One region of the Candidatus Seongchinamella marina genome, then DNA from elsewhere that is predicted to be linked to it. Evidence: predicted binding sites of a transcription regulator. Region 1 holds the regulator's gene; the other holds the start of a gene.
The links. Region 1 encodes FNR, which switches genes on or off when oxygen is low (the NO sensors DNR and NnrR bind a similar motif). Its sites were predicted from a motif close to TTGATNNNNATCAA; they were not measured.

Region 1 (4,396 bases):
TATTCATAACCGCGTCCCAGCAATTGACGATAAATTTTTGCATGATGATGTTCTCCTGATTGCCTATAAGGTACGGAGACATCTCCGGGAAGGATTCTCGTTGTCCATAGGTTGTCCATAAACGGTGCTTAAAACCGACCGGCCTCGTTGCTGTTGCGATCTGGCCGTTTGAACGATAAATCGATGCAGTCGCTTCATTAACTGACAGGCACCAAGGCGCCTCTATAATGGTAGAGTGAGCATCACGGTTGGTTCAGTATTTACGCAAGGGATATCAGTTTGATACAAATAGAAGAGTGGCGAGCTAGAGGGCAGCAAGTTGAACTGCTTGGGCACAACTTGTTTTACATTGACGAACACCCCACTGAAAGTCCTCGCGGTACTATTGTGCTGATACATGGCTTTCCTACTGCCAGCTGGGACTGGTGGAAGATTTGGCCTGAGCTGAACAAGCACTACCGTTTGGTGGCTATGGACATGTTGGGCTTTGGGTTCAGCGCTAAGCCATGCCCTCATGATTACCGTATCGTAGAGCAGGCTGATTTGTGCGAGGCTTTGGTGAGTCATCTTAATCTGCACGAGTTCCATGTGTTGGCCCACGACTATGGCGATACCGTAGCGCAGGAAATGCTGGCGAGGCAAAATGTGCAGCAGGGGGCAGGCCGCTGGCTGTCCTGTCTTTTTCTCAATGGTGGCTTGTTTCCAGAAACGCACAATGCACTGCTAGTACAGCGTTTGCTATTGGGCCGTTTGGGTTTTCTGGTTCGTCATGCATTTAGTAAGGCGAGCATGCGGAAATCCTTTGACCGGGTCTTTGGCCCAGACACCCCCACCAGTGACGAAGAGCTCAATGCATTTTGGGATTTATTCACCCTTGATAATGGCCAACGGAATCTGCATCGTTTAATTCATTCTATGACTGACAGACGAATCAATCGCGAGCGCTGGCTGCTTGCGCTTCAGCAGGCCTGTTGTCCCATCGGACTTATCAACGGCAGTGTTGATCCCGTTTCAGGTGAGCACATGGTGGCGCGCTTTGAGGAGCTTGTCGGTGGTGAACACTTTATCAGACGCTTGCCTGCGATCGGGCATTACCCTCAGGTCGAGTCACCCTTGGAGGTGCAGGCTTATTATCTCGAGTTTTTAGCGGCGATGGAGCCTGCGGGCTGATTATGTTTGTCGGCGTCCGATTTGTCGCTGCTATGCCTGACTAGTCGCTTTTTCACCCATGCCTTTAGCTGGTGTTCGTTGAGCACACCTTAGGCTTAGAGTCAATCTGGAGGGATTGAAACCATGAAAAGAACTTTGCTACTGCTTCTGGCCATCTCCATAGCGGCCTGTGCGATAGGAACAGACCCGGCTGTGACAGCAAGTGCAATTGACGATTTTCAGCCTGATGCCCGCCCCACGGCCAAGACAATGGTGTATGAGTGCGACGATGCAGAATTCATTACGAGGGTAGGGCCAGGAGAAATGGCCTTGTGGTTTGAAGATCGCTACCTGATTCTGTCACAGGTGCGTGCCGCCTCAGGCACAAAATACCAGGAGGGTGATGTCGTCTTCTGGTCGAAGGGAGACCAGGTGATTTTTAGCGCAGCGGGAGTCCGCTATGCAAATTGCCAGATCAATCATGTCCGCGCGCCCTGGGAAGATGCCAGACGGCGCGGTGTGGATTTTCGTGCGGTAGGCAATGAGCCAGGGTGGCATTTGGAGGTGCGCGGTGATCAGCACCTGCTTTTTGTCGGAGATTACGGTGCGACTAAAATCATGTTCAGCAATGTCCAGACCACTGAAGGTCGCGAGCAATTGCATTATTTGTCTCAAGACGATGACGACAGCATTAATGTCACCGTCATTGAGAGCGCGTGTATCGATACGATGAAGGGCGACCAGTTTCCTTACAATGTGCAAGTTCAACTTAATGACCGTAATTATCAAGGCTGCGGCCGTACGCTGGATCATCCATGGGAATAGACCGCTCTGCCATACCCTGAGCCGGGTTTCACTAACAAGCCGAAGGTGTGCTGAATCATTATAATGTGGTTTCCCCAAAAGCGATTCTGTTTGCGGCGCAATGACATTTCAGTTTGAGCAGGTCAATTCGCTTTGATGTACGTTGGGCTGAAGAAATTAATGTAAGTGAATGTTTAAGGCGTGCGTTAATGGCGAGCCTGCCTTTAGCTGCCAAGATTCGCCATGTCCTGCAAACCTTGAGGATTCAGGATTTCAATTTCTTTATTGTCTACGCGTAAAACATCCATTTTTTGCATTCGGCTAAAGACCCGGGAGACCGTTTCAACGGTTAACCCGAGATAGTTACCTATGTCGACTCGGGACATAGGTAAGCGAAACTGGGTGGCGCTGAGTTTGCGCCGGGCGTTGCGGCCCGAGATACTGAGCATGAGTGCAGCAACGCGCTCATCTGCAGAATTTTTACTCAGCAGCGTGATCAATTGTTGATCTTCGGTGATTTCGCGGCTCAGAAGTTTGAAAAAGTGGCGCTGAAGGTTGGGCATCAAGGTGCTGAGTTTTTCGAGTGAAGCGAAGGGAATCTCGCAAACGGCAGCGGTCTCCAGCGCTTTGGCAGAAGACGCGTGCGCATTGTTGCTAATGCCGTCCATGCCAAGTATCTCCCCTGGAAAATAAAAACCGGTGACCTGTTCTTGACCATCGTCTGTCGTCTTATAGGCCTTAATAGTTCCAGAGCGGACGGCGTACACCGATTGAAAATCGTCACTTTCCCGGTACAGGTGCTGGTGCTTTTGCAAGGGTTTGCTTCGCTGGATGATGTCGTCCAGCTGCTGGATATCATCGCTCTCTAATGCCAGGGGTAGGCAGATGCTGTTTAGGCGACAGTTCCCGCAATTAACCTGATAGTCATGAGTGCAGGGGTTGGAGGCCGTATCCTGGGCCCGTGTGAGATGAATCGTCATTTGCTTCTCCTTGCAATGCTTCGAAATTATAGACGATTTTTCCATCATTCTGTAATTCGATTTCTGTGCCAAATTCATACAGTTGCTGAGAACTTAGGCGCAGATTCATCACCTTTATGGGTGCCCAAATATGCGTCAAAAAGCATACATATATTTCGCAAGAAGGGTCTCCCGCGCTTGGTCACACTGATCGTGTTTTCCGAAATCTCCAGTAATTGATCGGCGACCATTGGCGCCAGTTGATCCAGCTGTCGCTGGAATATGTGACTAAAGTCGATACCGAATTGACGGTTGCAATCACTGATATCCAGTTTCAGCTCTGATATCAGTGTCATGATGATGTGTCGACGTAACTTGTCATCATCGTTGACGCGGCAACCCCGGGTCACAGGCAGCGCGCCTGCATCCAGTAATTGGTAGTAAGCGTCCAGTTCGCGCTCGTTTTGGAGGTAGAAATCGCCAATCTGGCTGATAGAGGAGACTCCAAGCCCCAATAAGTCATCGGCCATGTGGAGGGAGTAGCCCTGAAAGTTGCGCTGCAAACGTCCCTCTCCCTGGGCAACGGCCAACTCATCTTGCGGCATTACATAGTGGTCCATGCCAATATGAAGGTAGCCAGCATCCTGCAGAGTGTGGCTGATGATTTCATGCAGCAGCAGCTTTTCGTTTGGTTCTGGCAGACTTAACCGATCGATGGCTCGCTGGCTGCTGAAGCGTTCCGGCAAGTGAGCATAGTTATAGCAGGCTATGCGATCCGGGTGCAGAGAAATGACCTTGCCTAGCGTTTCAGTCATGGTATGGCGGTCCTGGTGTGGCAGCCCATAGATCAGGTCAAAACTCAAAGATCGATAATTGTGAGCGCGAATGCAATCGACCAGTGACGCAATTTGTGGGTAGGACTGAACTCGGTTGACCGTTTTTTGCACCAGCGGATCAAAGTCCTGAATGCCAAGGCTGATTCGGTTAAAGCCGACGCCTTTTAGCAACGCGATGGTGCTGTTCTCAACAGTTCTTGGATCAATTTCAATAGAGTACTCGCGGTACCCCTTGTCCAGAAGGCGAAAGTGGCTCGCCAACAGGTGCATCAGCTCAGTGATTTGGGCGTGATCCAGGTAAGTGGGCGTGCCGCCACCCCAGTGCATCTGGGTGATGGGTCGCTGATCGCCAACCAGCTCAGACTGCAAAATAATTTCATGCTGCAGACTTTTCAGGTACTGCTGGGCGACATTTTTTTTACGCGTTACGATTTTATTGCAGGCACAGTAGTAGCAGATATCGCTGCAAAATGGCACGTGCAGGTAAAGCGACAGTGGTGCACGTTTATGATCACCATCACTGTTTTGCCAGTCGCGGTACTGTTGCATCGGGAAGTCCCGGCGAAACTGGGGAGCGGTGGGGTAGGAAGTATAACGAGGGCCTTGGCTGGCATATTTTTTAGCCAGATTCATGTCGGCCTGATGTCT
Region 2 (4,396 bases), on a different contig from region 1:
TGACCCGATTCTCGGCCCTGAGATGCGCTCTACTGGGGAGGTTATGGGTGTGGGTGACAGCTTTGCTACTGCTTTTGCCAAAGCCCAGTTGGGCGGTGGGGATTCTCCTCCTACCAGCGGCACCGTGCTGATCAGCGTTCGCGATGTAGACAAGCCGGGTGCTGTCGCGGTCGCTCGCGACCTGCTTGGTCTTGGATTTAATCTCGCAGCCACCGGTGGCACCGCCACAGCGCTGGAGGCGGCCGGGCTGAATGTCCGTCGGATCAATAAGGTACTGGAGGGTCGCCCCCATATCGTCGATATGATTAAAAACGATGAGGCAGACTTTATTATTAATACCACCGAAGGTCGCCGGGCTATTGAAGACTCCGCGCCAATCAGGGCCAGTGCCCAGGCGCACAGGGTGTTTTACACAACGACCCTTGCTGCCGCAGAAGCCATTACCATGTCAATGCAGCAGGAAGGTGATAAGAAAGTTCGCAGGCTGCAAGACCTGCACGGGAGTATTAGTGCATGAACAAGGTACCGATGACAGTAGCGGGCGAGGCTGCCCTGCGCAGTGAGTTGGAGCATCTCAAGAAGGTGGAGCGACCGCGCATTTCTGACGCGATCGCCGATGCGAGAGAACACGGTGACCTGAAAGAAAATGCGGAATACCACGCCGCTCGTGAACAGCAGAGTTTTGCCGAAGGTCGAATCATGGAGATCGAAGGTAAGCTGTCGAACTGTCAGGTAATCGATGTAACCCAAATTACCAGGACCGGCAAAGTCATTTTCGGTACTACCGTGGACCTGATTAATGTCGAGTCTGATGAGACCGTCACTTACACTATTGTTGGTGAGGACGAGGCGGATGTGAAGAACAACCGGATTTCGGTAGGTTCACCCATCGCTCGCGCTGTGATTGGCAAGGAGGAGGGGGATGTTGTTCTCGTCAAGGCGCCCGGTGGCGATATAGAGTACGAGATCGATCAGGTTCAGCACATATAGCGACTGATTTCACGGCGCAATAAAAAGCCCCAACTTCCGACGGAGAGTGGGGCTTTTTTGTTTACGCCCTATTTGGCAGCGTAGCTGTACTTCTGTCCGCCCAGGGTTGCTTCATACATCAGCCCACCCTTTGCGACAGTGAATATCGCCATTCCTTTGCGATAGCCACCAGAGACGGTGCCCGCGTCATTTTTGCCACCGGAAGCACCAGCCTGGGCGCCGCCGCCCGTATTTGCCGAGGCTCCTGCCGCTGCTGTAATTGCGACTGCGGTGGCCTGGGCGCCAAACTCGAAGTTCCCCGAGGTGAATTCTTCAAAGGCGCGCTTGTCTTCGAAGAAAATAATCTGGCTGTAGGCCTGTCCGCCGAGTTGGAAACCGATGGTCAGCTGGGTCATCTTGGTGTCGCCAGTGTGTTTTCCGTTAGCATAGACACGGCCTGAACCGTGAGCACCGCCGACGCCCATGCCGCCCTTGCCGATAGTAGGGAAAAGCGCATAGCCATAAGCCTTGCCAAAGAAGGTACCGCTTTCGCCTGCGTTTTCGAAAATGCCTTTTGCTTCGGTATAGCTGTCCGCCTGTGCGGTCTGGAAAGTTGCCAATACCAGCAGGGGTGCTAAAAGTGTTTTCATTAGTGTTTTCATGGTTGGATCGCCTCTTGGTTCCAGTGGGGTTGCGTTTGGACGCCGCCAAATACTAATCGAGTCTGGCTCCGAGGTCACTTCATTTTGATGCAAATCATTCTCATTACTGCTAGTATCGCTCGCTTCTTTGAGCTCTCACTGTGAGTACCCGGTGGCTATAAACCTCTCTTTGTGGTCCCTGAAAGCAGGCGATCACTGCGAAATTCTGGGCTATGACGATGCCCTGGCTGAAAAGTATAAAATTCGCCTGATGGAATTTGGATTCCATCCTGGGGAATCGGTGATCTGCCTGCAGTCTCCGTCCTTTGGTGCGCCCAAGGTTTATCAGGTCAGTAATACGGTTTTCTCCCTGGACGATGAGGTGGCCGCGCACGTTGCTGTGCGCCTGAGTGGTGCCAGTGAGTAAGATTATTCTTATTGGCAGCCCTAACTCGGGCAAGAGTTTGCTGTTCAACCGCTTAACGGGCCTGAGCCAGAAAGTGGCTAACTTCCCCGGGATCACCGTAGACGTGGGCTCCGGAAAATTACAGGCACTGCCTGACAAGACACTGATCGACTTCCCCGGCACTTATTCACTGCAGGCCATTTCCGCAGAGGAAGAAGTGGCAGTGGATTACTTCGAACGTGCGCTGGAAGATCCCGATGTAGAGCAGGTGCTTTGCGTTATTGATGCAACTCGTTTGGAGAAGAGTCTGCTGTTCACACTGCAGGTAATCCGCGACTGTGAACGTAATAGTAAGAAGATTACCGTGTTGGCCAACATGATGGACGTGCTTGAAAATCACGATTTGACCCTGGACGTGGAGGGGATGTCGGCAGCGCTGCACACCCGGGTTATACCTATATCGGCGCGCTCTGGTAAGGGTATCGATGAGGTGATCAGTGAACTCTCCGCGATCGCTTGCGAAGTGCGAGAACCGCGCGCTCACCTGGTGGACACGCCAGACGCAATTCTGCGCGGAGAGGCACACAAGCTGGCTCATCGATTCGGTCCTGAGGGCGATGTGCTGATTCGCACCCAGAATCGACTGGATAATTTTTTTCTGCATTCGCTCACCGGTGGCGTATCTTTTTTCCTGATTATGTATCTGCTGTTCCAGTCAATTTTTACCTGGGCAGCACCCGTGATGGATGCAGTCGAGGGATCACTGGCCTGGATGGCAGATGCCCTGGTCCCATTATTAGGTAATCAGGTGGTTAAAGATTTCACCTCTGACGCTCTATTTAGCGGTATCGGCGCTTTCCTGGTATTTGTGCCCCAGATTTTTGTACTGACTTTCGTTATCGGGTTGTTGGAGGACTCGGGTTATATGGCCCGTGCAGCCTTGATTTGCCATAAACCATTGCGTCTTTTCGGGCTCACGGGGAAGAGCTTCATTCCCATGTTGTCGGGAGTGGCCTGTGCTATCCCTGCGATTTACGCCGCGAGGGCGATCGATTCGCCGCGCAAACGGGTGCTCACTTACATTGCGATTCCTTTAATGCCCTGTAGTGCTCGGCTGCCGGTTTATACGTTGCTCATCGCCGCTTTTATTCCCGCACAAACGGCGTTGGGGGGCTTGGTGGGTCTGCAAGGCCTGGCGATGTTCGGTATTTATTTCTTCGGCATGATGACGGGGCTGCTGGTCACCGGCCTGATTTCGCGAACCAGCGAAGACCATCATAACGACCTGCCTTTCGTGCTGGAGTTGCCGCCTTATCGCCTTCCTGGGTTAAAGCCCATTGTTCGAAATGCCTGGAATCGGTCAAAGCACTTTGTCACCAAAGCCGGCAAGATTATTTTCACCGTTACCGTAGTGATCTGGTTGCTCGGTTACTTTCCAAACTACGGTGCCGACCTTGGTCAGTCCTGGTTGGGTCATCTTGGACATTTCATCGAGCCGGTATTTTCACCGCTGGGATTGGATTGGCGCTATGGTGTCGCGATTTTCACTTCTTTCGCGGCCCGAGAAGTATTTGTAGGTACGTTGGGCACCATCTTTGGTATCGAGGGCGCGGACGAAAATATGGTGCCCTTGGTTGAACATATCCAGGGCAGTGACCTTGCTCTGGGCTCAGGCCTTGCGTTACTCGTATTCTTTGCTATTTCTCTGCAGTGCGTTTCAACACTGGCAATTCTTGCCAAGGAGAGCGCCTCCCGCAGCCTGACTTTGAAAATGTTCGTCGGCTATTTTTTATTAGCTTATGCCGCTGCTGTTGTGGTCTATCAGGTAACGGGATTGTTGGTCGGATAATTCGGTTTGATGGACGCGTAACCTGTTGGCCACTTTTTGACAGTGGGTGCGCTCGCCCTGATGGCGTTTTAGTCGCGCTGCAGCTGGAATATTTGCACCTGGGCCAGAACCAGTTGTGCAACCAGCTCGATCATCAGCCCGTGGTTTTCCTTGCGAATTGTTTCCAGGCCGGCATCAATATCAATTTTCAACTCCGTACGCTTCTGTTCGCTCAAACCGTCTGGCAGGCGAATGCCAAAACAGTATTGCTCAGAGTCCTTAATGCGTTTGTAAATGCGGGTGAGCTGTTGCGCAGCGAAGTCGATGAGTTCATCGTCGGCGCCCTTACTGGTGAGAAGTTGGCGAATCTGGCGGTCGAGGAAAGCCAGCCCTTTTGCCTGTTCCGATGGAAACTCTAGAATATTCCCCATGCCGTGGCGCCTCTCCGCGTTGGGAATTCTCGTGTATCATAACCAATAACTGCGCTGTGGGGGAGTGCCTTGTCAGGTGGGTTAGCGGCCCAGGGCTACCCGGGCTAATAAACGCTGGTGC

Region 2: EYC87_RS14160 (FeoA family protein) is a predicted target of FNR. The motif match lies at 1,716-1,729, and genes of this name have one in related genera.

The regions. Positions count from the first base shown of each region.
Region 1 is NZ_SHNP01000004.1:281,403-285,798, reverse strand. It holds gene EYC87_RS12655 (hypothetical protein) at 1-43, opposite strand, end outside; gene EYC87_RS12650 (alpha/beta fold hydrolase) at 280-1,170, shown strand; gene EYC87_RS12645 (COG3650 family protein) at 1,294-1,974, shown strand; gene fnr (fumarate/nitrate reduction transcriptional regulator Fnr) at 2,178-2,933, opposite strand; gene hemN (oxygen-independent coproporphyrinogen III oxidase) at 3,008-4,396, opposite strand, start outside.
Region 2 is NZ_SHNP01000005.1:108,683-113,078, forward strand. It holds gene carB (carbamoyl-phosphate synthase large subunit) at 1-517, shown strand, start outside; gene greA (transcription elongation factor GreA) at 514-990, shown strand; gene EYC87_RS14155 (YSC84-related protein) at 1,059-1,631, opposite strand; gene EYC87_RS14160 (FeoA family protein) at 1,783-2,037, shown strand; gene feoB (ferrous iron transporter B) at 2,030-3,865, shown strand; gene EYC87_RS14170 (hypothetical protein) at 3,934-4,275, opposite strand.